3 regions of the Dermacoccus sp. SAI-028 genome follow, and region 2 is predicted to be linked to each of the others. Evidence: riboswitches for the same ligand, from Rfam matches in the RefSeq annotation. Region 2 holds a riboswitch; each other region holds the start of a gene.
The links. A riboswitch is a leader RNA that binds a small molecule or an ion and turns the genes downstream of it on or off. The one in region 2 is predicted to bind thiamine pyrophosphate.
Positions count from the first base shown of each region.

Region 1: it holds a riboswitch for thiamine pyrophosphate, as region 2 does, so the genes downstream of both, EDC82_RS02460 (thiamine ABC transporter substrate binding subunit) here and EDC82_RS06165 (MFS transporter) in region 2, are expected to answer to the same signal.
Region 3: it holds a riboswitch for thiamine pyrophosphate, as region 2 does, so the genes downstream of both, thiC (phosphomethylpyrimidine synthase ThiC) here and EDC82_RS06165 (MFS transporter) in region 2, are expected to answer to the same signal.

Region 1 is NZ_SMFS01000001.1:522,893-526,163, reverse strand. Features, by position in the region: gene EDC82_RS02465 (iron ABC transporter permease) at 1-273, opposite strand, end outside; gene EDC82_RS02460 (thiamine ABC transporter substrate binding subunit) at 284-1,378, opposite strand; TPP riboswitch at 1,434-1,542, opposite strand; gene EDC82_RS02455 (DUF4235 domain-containing protein) at 1,813-2,148, shown strand; gene EDC82_RS02450 (DUF72 domain-containing protein) at 2,437-2,733, shown strand; gene EDC82_RS02445 (circularly permuted type 2 ATP-grasp protein) at 2,744-3,271, shown strand, end outside.
Region 2 is NZ_SMFS01000001.1:1,345,459-1,348,729, forward strand. Features, by position in the region: gene EDC82_RS06160 (hypothetical protein) at 1-128, opposite strand, end outside; gene EDC82_RS06165 (MFS transporter) at 212-1,540, opposite strand; TPP riboswitch at 1,534-1,639, opposite strand; gene EDC82_RS06170 (hypothetical protein) at 1,751-2,128, shown strand; gene dxs (1-deoxy-D-xylulose-5-phosphate synthase) at 2,301-3,271, shown strand, end outside.
Region 3 is NZ_SMFS01000001.1:1,542,869-1,546,139, reverse strand. Features, by position in the region: gene thiC (phosphomethylpyrimidine synthase ThiC) at 58-1,923, opposite strand; TPP riboswitch at 2,013-2,127, opposite strand; gene EDC82_RS07095 (CE1759 family FMN reductase) at 2,221-2,931, opposite strand; gene EDC82_RS07090 (CE1758 family FMN-dependent luciferase-like monooxygenase) at 3,035-3,271, opposite strand, start outside.

The sequences.
Region 1 (3,271 bases), 820 kb from region 2:
GAGCAGCACCGAGCACGCCGTCGCGAGCGCCGCCATCCACACGGTGAACCACAGCACGCGCAGGATGCGCGGGCGCGTCAGGACGTCCGTGAATCCGCCCAGATCGACGTGCCGACCCGGCGCGAGCCCACGCACCGCCATCGCTGCGACGGGCCACGCGAAGAAGATCGCGAGGAACACGAGCGGGACGACGGCAAGCGCGGCCATGACGAACGGCGCGCGAGCGCCCCGGGCTCGTGCGCCGCGACGCAGACCATCACGGGTGCCGTTCATCGCTCGGGCGTCACTTGGACGTGACGTCCTTCCACTTCGTCAGCCATTCGGAACGGTTCTTGTCGATGTCGGCGGGCGACACCTCGATCGGCTTCGTCGGCTGCTTCGCGTTCGCCGCCCACGCCTTGGGCAGTTCGACGTTCGAGTCGACGGGGAAGACGTACATCGAGTCGGGCAGCGACTTCTGGAAGCTCGCACCGTTCATGAAGTCGATGAGCGCCTTCGCGCCGTCGGGGTTCTTCGCCCCCTTGAGCACACCGGCGTACTCGGTCGATCGGAAGCACGTGTCGAGCAGCGCCGACGTCGTCGACGTGCCCGCCTTGTCGACGGTGAACGCCGGCGAGCTGTCGTAGCTGACGACGATCGGACGCTTGCCCTTGCCGCTGCCGGTGAAGTCGACCTCGTACGCGTCGCTCCAGCCCGACGTCAGCTTGAGCCCGTTCGCCATGAGCTTCTTCCAGTACGCCTCCCAGCCGTCCTGGCCGTAGTGGCCGACGGTCGCGAGGAAGAACGCCATGCCCGGCGAGCTCGACGACGCGCCCGGCGCGACCATGAGGTTCTTGTACTCGGGCTTGACGAGGTCGTCGAACGACGCGGGCTTCGTCTTGTGGTTCTTCGTGAACCACGCGTCGTCGACGTTGACGCACACCGACGCGGTGTCGATCGGCGACAGCTGCCCCTTGCCCTGGCCGTCCGGCAGCTCGTACTTCGACGCCGACGCAGGCGCGCCCTTCGGGCTGTACGGCTCGAGGACGTCGTTCGTCGTGACACGCGAGGCGAACGTGTTGTCGATGCCGAACACGACGTCACCGAGCGGGTTGTTCTTGCTCAGCACGAGCTTGTTCGCGAGCTCACCGGCGTCACCGGACTTCACGACCTTGACGGTGTAGCCCGTCTGCTTCGTGAACTCGGCCATGACGTTCTTGTCGGGCGCCCACGACTCGTGCGTCACCAACGTGACCGTCTTCGACGCGCCCGAACCCGACGCACCCGAGCCGCCCGCTGAACTCGACTTCGAGCCCGACGAGTTGTTGTCGACGCTGCACGCCGCCAGCGCACCCACGCACGCGAGCGCCAGCACGGCGCGGCCACCACGAGACATCATGTGAACGTTCCTCCTCACGGCCAGTGAGGGACGTCGTCGCCCGCACGTACGCGCGACGAGTGAGAACTCGACTTCCTCCGCCGGTGCTAACCGGGTCAGGTTCGAGGGTTTGGTGCCGGATGCGGCACGATCTCAGCGCACACTGCGCTCCCCTGTCGTTCGAGCGTGAGATTAGCACCGACCACCGACGGACGACACGCTTCGGCCCGCTTCGCACTCCGGCATCCCCGCTGACGGCTCGTGCGCACCTCACGCCGACGCCGGATCCCTCGTGCACGAGCCGGCCGCCACGACGCCCACCCCCGTCAGACCGGGCTGATGAGCATGCCGACTGGCGCAGCGACACATGCACGCGCGAGGATGGACCCAAGACATCAACGGCCCGAGGCTCGACGACGCCTCACGACGGCCGACGACACGTAAGGGGAAACACCATGGGCAACCTCGTGTGGAAGGTGCTGAGCATGGGCGCCGGCATCGTCGCGAGCAAGATCGCGACGACCACCGCAACCAAGACGTGGAAGATGACGACCGGCAAGAGCCCGCGCAGCGCGAAGGACCCGAACGCCAGCATCATCGAAGCCGCGATCTACGCCGCCATCTCCACCGGCGCACTCGCCGCCGCCAAGATGTACGCCGAACGCCGCGCCGCCGACTACTTCACCAAGTCCGCCGGCCACCCGCCGCAGGCCCTCGTCAAGCGCGCCGAAGAAGAGGCCAAGGAAGCCCAGAAGGGCAAGAGCCAGGCGCCCGTCGTCGTCATGAAGTAATTCCCCTTCGTCCGCTTTCCGGCGTGGGAGCCTCGCGGGCTCGGCTCCCACGCTCGGTGCAGCAGACTCGGGGGCGTCCATGTTGCGCATGGAGCTGTTCGCTTGGAGGGTCAGGTTCTGCCTGGCCCTCCTCGCGTGTCTCTGGCCGACGCATCACTGAGCGTCGCGAATTTCGTCCACACCGGCGAATTTCGCCCACATTCGCGATTCACGTCCACCTCGGCGGATCTCGTCCACATTCACGTCCCGGCCGAACATCACGCCGCGCTCCGGTGGCATGCTGACGCCATGAGCACGGCCACCCGAGCGCAACTGCGCCTCGGCACGTCAGGGTGGACGTACGCCTCCTGGAAAGGCACCGTCTACCCCGCAGGCGTCGCCGACCGCGTGCGCCTCGAGTACTACGCGGCGAACCTCTTCGACACTGTCGCACTCAACGCCAGCTACTACCGCTGGCCGTCACTCACGACCTTCGAGGATTGGCGCCGCCGCCTACCCGACGGGTTCCGCATTACCGTCAAGGCCCCCAAGGGCCTCACGCACGTCCCGCTTCGTGCGCGAGCGCACGTGAGCCGTCTGCCGTAACGTCGTCCCCATGACCACGGCACAGGGCACGAACCCGACGAACGACGAGGGCGCAGAGGGCGAGATCGTCCCCGAGGCGTTCAGCGAATACCGCGAGCACGAACCCGAGACCCCGGGCGTGCACGACGAATCCGTCACCGACGATGCGGAGCTGCGCCCCGACTACGCGGCCGTCATCGAGCGCATCGAGACGCTCGGGCCCGACGAGGTGTCGCGCCGCCTCGAAGCGGCCGGCAAGGGCCTGACCGAGCTCGGCGTGACGATCAACTCCGAGGACGGCAACCGCCCGTACCCGATCGACATCGTGCCGCGCATCATCTCGGCCGAGCGCTGGGCCGAGCTCAGCGCCGGCGCCGAGCAGCGCGTCCGTGCGCTCGAACTCTTCCTGCGCGACGTCTACGGCCCCGGCGAGATCATCAAGGCGGGCCGCGTCGACGCCGACATGCTGCGTCGCTCGCCCGGCTGGTCCAAGGACGGCCAGCGGGTGCCCGCCGACTTCGTCCGCGCCGGCATCTGCGGCCTCGACCTCGTCTCGCCC
Region 2 (3,271 bases):
CAGATGGTGTCCTTCGTCGTGTCGCTCGTCGCGGCCTGGGCGCCGGGCGCAGCCATCGTGACGGTGCCGGCCACGGCGGTGGCGACGAGGGCGATCTTGGCGGTACGGCGTGTGGTGAACATGCTCATCCTTCGATAGTCGATGTGAACCGAGTCACGACGTTAACAAGATCATCACGGCGTCGCCACCGGTTCGAGCTGATTTCACCCACTCAACTTACTTTTTCGTAACCACCAACGTTACTTCCGCGTATCCACGCGGGGGCAAGAGTGACGAGGAGGCCCGCGACGCAAAACACGAGCGGGACGGCGGCCGAACGGCCGAGCCACTGTGTCACGGTGGGCAGCCAGAACGGGTACAGGCCGGGCAGCACGATCGACGCCGAATAGACGCTGCCGTAACCACGCGAACGTCGCGACTCGGGGAAGTGTTCGGCGAGGTAGGCGCCGACCGGGCCGTAGGCGGAGACGGTGACGATCTGGACGGCCGCGACGGCGATCGTCGTGGCGACGATGCTGCCCGATGACGCGGCATGCATTGCCACGAGATAGGCGGCGGGGGCGGCGATGCAGGCCAGTGCTCCGAACGCCATGAAGAAGCGTGAACGGCCCACACGCGTCGAGACGGCACCCGCCGCGGCCATCGTCGGCGCACTGACGGCCGTCGCGACGAGCATGACGAGCCCGACGTCATGGGGGGAGAAGTGCGGGCGCAGCGAACTCGTCAGCACCGAGACCCCCATCATCGTGAACAACCACAGCCCCGTCATGAGGGTGAACAATGCGGCCACGACACGGCCCGTCACGCGCTCTTCCTCGTCGTCGGTCGCGTCGTGCGCGGCGGGATCGCGATTGTCGGATTCGTGGGGAGAGTGGCTGTGACCTGCCGGCCCGGCGTGCGCTGACCTCGCGGTGAGGGCCAGGATCAACGGCAGGAGTGCGCCGACGACGAACAGCAGGCGCCACCCCCACGTGGTGTACGCGCCGCCGAGTGAGGCCGTCAGCATCATCGTGGCGGCAGCGATGGTGGCGTTCGCGAGGGGTGACATCGCCATGACGAGGCCGCTCAGGTGGCCGCGTCGTTGCGGCTCTGTGAGCGCGAGGGCGCGGGGGATGGCCGCGGAGTACTGCCCGCCGAGGAAGAATCCGGCGGCGAAGCGCAACGCCAGGAGAGCGGCCACGGCCCACGTCGAGGTGTGCAGGGGGAGCGTCACCATGAGGCCGGTGCACACGCTCAGGCCGAGCAGTGCGCCGCGTGACACGCGGGCTCGTCCGCGACGATCGGCCAGGGTGCCGAGGATGAACGCCCCGAGGGGGCGGCCCAGGAGTGTCGCGGCGAAGACGAGGCCGTCGGGAATCGTCGAACGCGTCGACAGCACCCCACCCAGCGCAATGACGGGCAGGAAGATGTCGAACTGGTCGACGAAGTTTCCGACGAGGGCGCTGCGGCGGGCCTCGCGCCGTTCTGGGGTGGCGGCGGCCGGCGCCAGGCGTGGCGCATCGTCGTGGGCAGGGGAAGGGGCAGGCGTCAGGGTAGCCACGATCGAACACTCCCTACGGCGGCATGAACCGCATCAGGTTGGACGGTCGGCATGGCGATGCCCTCTCAGCCCGCGCCTCGGGCTCCCGTGTGACGGGCTCAGCATGCCACAGAGCACCTGGCTTCGGGGGCGTGTCTCGCGCCGGTCTGCGGTCTCGTGGGGCGGTCATCAAATAGAACACGTGTTCGAACAATGGGGTACGCTGGGGTCATGTCGGACGAGGTGAACACCGGCCCTCCGGGCTGGCCGAGAGGTGTGCCGCCGCCGGGTGCACCGGGGTGGCAGGAGGCGGCGACGCAGTGGCTGCTCGATCAGTGCCCCTCGGATTTTCGGGCCTACGACGCATGGCGCCGTCACCCGGTGGCGCTCGCTTGGGTGGCGACGTGGCATGTCGACGCTCAACTCGGCGCGATGCGCGAGTCATATCGCCGCATCCGCGTCGACCTCGCCGACGAGCTGCCACCGCGCGCGGTGCCGCAGGTGATGGAGCACCTGTCCGCGGAGGGGCTGCGGTTGCGTGCCACGGCGCGCGCCGTCCGTCTCGTGCACGAGGCGATGCGCGGCAAGACGTTCGTCCCTCGGCTGTGATGCGCCGGCGTTCGGGGCGGGTGCGTGGGCGGGCAGAGTCCCGGCCTTTGATCTCCGACGGCGCTACCGGCTCCGACGGTGGCGCGACGGGAGGGCGCCCCCGCCCGCATGGCGGCTGCGCGGTCGACGACCTAGACTCAGGAGACTGCACTTTCGAAAGGCTGAGTGAGACGTGACGCTGCTGGAAACCATCTCGGGTCCGGACGATCTCAAGCGAATCCCCGCCGAGGAGCTCGACGCGCTCGCCGCCGAGATCCGTCAGTTCCTCGTCGAATCCGTCTCCAAGACGGGTGGGCATCTGGGCCCCAACCTGGGTGTCGTCGAATTGAGCATCGCGATGCACCGTGTCTTCGACTCGCCGAAGGACACGTTCGTCTTCGACACCGGCCACCAGAGCTACGTCCACAAACTGCTCACCGGCCGCCATGACTTCAGCAAGCTCAAGAAATCCGGCGGCCTGTCGGGTTACCCGAGCCGCGAGGAGTCCGAGCACGACGTCGTCGAGAACTCGCACGCCTCGACGTCGCTGAGCTGGGCCGAGGGCATCGCCAAGGCGCGCCGCCTCAAGGGTGAGAGCGACCGTCACACCGTCGCCGTCATCGGTGACGGCGCCCTGACCGGCGGCATGGCGTGGGAGGCACTCAACAACATCTCCGCCGACGCCGACCTGCCGCTCGTCATCGTCCTCAACGACAACGAGCGCTCCTATGCCCCGACGATCGGCGGGATGGCGCACCACCTCGCGACGATGCGCACGATGCACACCTACGACCAGGTGCTCGACTGGGGCAAGAACCGCCTGCAGGCGACGCCGAAGGTCGGGACGAAGATGTACGAGGCGCTGCACGGCGTGAAGCGTGGTCTCAAGGACATCGTCTACCCCGACACGGGCGTCTTCGAGAGCCTCGGCATCAAGTACCTCGGCCCGATCGACGGGCATGACGAGGCGGCTGTCGAGGCCGCGCTGCGCCGCGCTCGCGACTACGGCCGGCCGACCCTCGTGCACGTCATCACGCAGAAGGGCCGCGGCTACGAGCCCGCGTTCTCCGACGAGGCCGACCAGTGGCACGGCATCGGCAAGTTCAACCCCGAGACGGGCCTGCCGTTCGAGGTGAGTGGCCGCATCTGGACCGACGAGTTCAG
Region 3 (3,271 bases), 200 kb from region 2:
ACAAGAGTCGGTGAGGGGCGGAGTCGAGTTGCTCCACCCCTCACCGTTGCGAACCCGTCAGTCCTGGGGCGTGGGGGTTGCCAGGGCGTGGGCGGTGTCGGGGTCGACGTAGACGCTGCGCCCGAGCTCGACGAACGTCTTCGACATCTGCTGCATGCCCTCGCGCGCCTCGCTCTCGCTGACGACGCGCTGCTGGGCGCCGGCGTCGCCGAAGCGGTCGCGCACGTCCTGGCTGATGCGCATCGAGCAGAACTTCGGCCCGCACATCGAGCAGAAGTGTGCTGTCTTCGCCGCCTCGGCGGGCAGCGATTCGTCGTGGAACTCGCGCGCGGTGTCGGGGTCGAGCGACAGGTTGAACTGGTCGTTCCAACGGAACTCGAAGCGCGCCTTGCTCAACGCGTCGTCCCACGCTCGCGCGCCGGGGTGGCGCTTCGCGACGTCCGCGGCGTGCGCCGCGAGCTTGTACGTGATGACGCCGGTCTTGACGTCATCACGGTTCGGCAGGCCGAGGTGCTCCTTCGGCGTGACGTAGCACAGCATCGCGGTGCCACCCATCGCGATCGTCGTCGCGCCGATGGCGGAAGTGATGTGGTCGTAGCCGGGTGCGACGTCGGTGACGAGCGGGCCGAGCGTGTAGAACGGCGCGCCGTCACACCACTCCTGCTGCAGGCGCACGTTCTCCTCGACGAGGTCGAGCGGCACGTGCCCGGGGCCCTCGACCATGACCTGGACGTCGAACTGCCATGCCCGCTTCGTCAGCTCGGCGAGGGTGCGCAGCTCGGAAAGCTGCGCCTCGTCGTTGGCGTCGGCGGTACAGCCAGGGCGCAGGCCGTCACCGAGGGAGAAGGCGACGTCGTAGCGGGCGAAGATCTCGCACAGCTCGTCGAAGTGGGTGTAGAGGAAGTTCTCCTCGTGGTGCGCGAGACACCAGCCGGCCATGATCGAGCCGCCGCGGCTGACGATGCCCGTGATGCGCTCGGCCGTCATCGGCACGTAGCGCAGCAGCACGCCGGCGTGGATCGTCATGTAGTCGACGCCCTGCTCGCACTGCTCGATGACGGTGTCGCGGAAGATCTCCCACGTCAGCTTGTCGGCCTCACCGTTGACCTTCTCGAGGGCCTGGTAGATCGGCACGGTGCCGATCGGGACGGGGGAGTTGCGGAGGATCCACTCGCGCGTTGTGTGGATGTCGTCACCGGTCGACAGGTCCATGACGGTGTCGGCGCCCCACGTCGTCGCCCACGTCAGCTTGTCGACCTCCTCGGCGATCGACGACGTCACGGCCGAGTTTCCGATGTTCGCGTTGACCTTGACGAGGAAGCGACGCCCGATGATCATCGGCTCGCTCTCCGGGTGGTTGACGTTGGCGGGGATGATCGCGCGTCCGGCGGCGACCTCGTCGCGCACGAGTTCGAGGGCGCAGTTCTCGCGGGCGGCGACGAATCGCATCTCGGGGGTGATCAATCCCTTACGGGCGTAGTGCATCTGGGTGACGACGGCGCCGTCCTTCGAGCGCAGCGGTGCGCGACGTTCGCCGCGCCACTCGTGGCTCGCCTCACCGCGTCGGACGGCCGAGCGGCCGTCGTCGAGCAGGGTGCGCTCTCGGCCGGCGTACGTCTCGACGTCGTCGCGCTCGGCGATCCACTCGGCGCGCAACGGCGGCAGCCCGACCTCGGGGTCACTGCCCGGGCCGGAGGTGTCGTACAGCTCGACGGGAGCGTTGGCCGCGCCGGTGCCGGGGGAGTTGTCGAGGATGACCTCGGTGTAGGGCACGCGCAGGCCGTCCGCGTCTCGGTACTGCTTGCGGCGAGCGTCCGATCCGTCAGCGGGGGTGGTTGCGCGCCTCTGAACCGCGGCCGACGCCGGCGACGTGGCTGCTCGGTCGGTGGTGGCCGCGAGGTCGCGGGCGTTGAACGTCGTCATGATGGTGCCTCCTTCGGATCGGACGAAGGCACGGCAAGACCCCACGCAGCAGGCGTCGACGAACGTCGGCACCGAACGGAGGATGAGCGACCATGAGGTCTCCTTGGCTGCCTGCGCCGGCATGATCCGGGTCAGGTCGGGTAGCGGTCGGAGCAGTATCAGCTCCCTCTCAGCCCTGTTCTCAGGACTCCCACGAAGGACGCTTCCGACTATGGCACATCCCGGCAGACGAACGTGACGAAGGGGTCCGTCAGGTTCGTGACGAACCTGACGGACCCCTCCGGTCACGAGTCGTGCTCAGCGGCGCAACATCTCTTCCATCGTCGGCACCGCGACGAACGGATCGCGCGCCCGATTGCGCGTCTCGGCAAGCGTACGAACCGATTTCGACGATGTTCTCGGCGCTTCCCCATCCTTGGACACGCGCGCGCCAGAACCGCCGTTCACCACCACGTCTGCTCCGCCGAGCACGCGCTCTAGCTGCTGCGTCAACTCACCGGCGGCCTCGCTCGCCCGCGCTTCCAGGCCTCGCCCGGCCCAGTCGTCGGGCGCGGCGTAGACCGCCGTCGGCATGACGAGCGCCTTCATGTACGCGAACAGCGGTCGCAAGGCGGTGTCCGTCACCAGTGAGTGTCGGGCGGAACCGCCCGTCGCGCCGACGATGACGGGCACGCCGCTCAGCACGCCGCCCGCAGTCGCATCCCAGAACGACTTGAACAAGCCCGTGAAGCTCGCCTTGTACGTCGGCGTCACCGCGACCACGGCGTCGGCCGCGCCCAGCACCTCGTAGGCGTCCGCGAGCGCCGGGGGAGCGAACCCCGTCAACGACGCCGTCGTGATGTCGTGCGCCAGCGCCCGCAGGTCGATCCGCTCGACGACGACCTCGCTGCCCTGCTCCCGCGCACTCTCGACAACCGCGTCGCTCAGCAGCTGGGCGAGACGATGCGTCGACGATTCCTCACTCAACCCGCCGCTGATCACGGCGAGGCGTGCCGTCCAGTTCATCATCGTGTTCTCCTTCGTCTCGTTGCTCTGAGTTTGGGCGTAACGCCGCCGCCGGCGTCGCCCGCCCGGCCCGGTCAGCCGAGTTGTCGACGAACCGGGCTGATGCTCAACGGTCTTCGGCGCGCGTTCCCGTCACGTCGTCGGTCTTCGGAGCACGCGGCACACCTGTCTCGACGCCGCCCATCTGACCGGCGTCAGCCGAGGGCGTGTCGGTCGCCTGGGCAGCGCGCGCAGCCAGCAGGCTGGCATGCGTCGGGGCATCAGGCACGCCGGCGGCGCGTCGGATGTCCATCTCGGCGCGCAGCTGCGGCACGACCTTCGTGCCGAGCAGCTCGATCTGGTG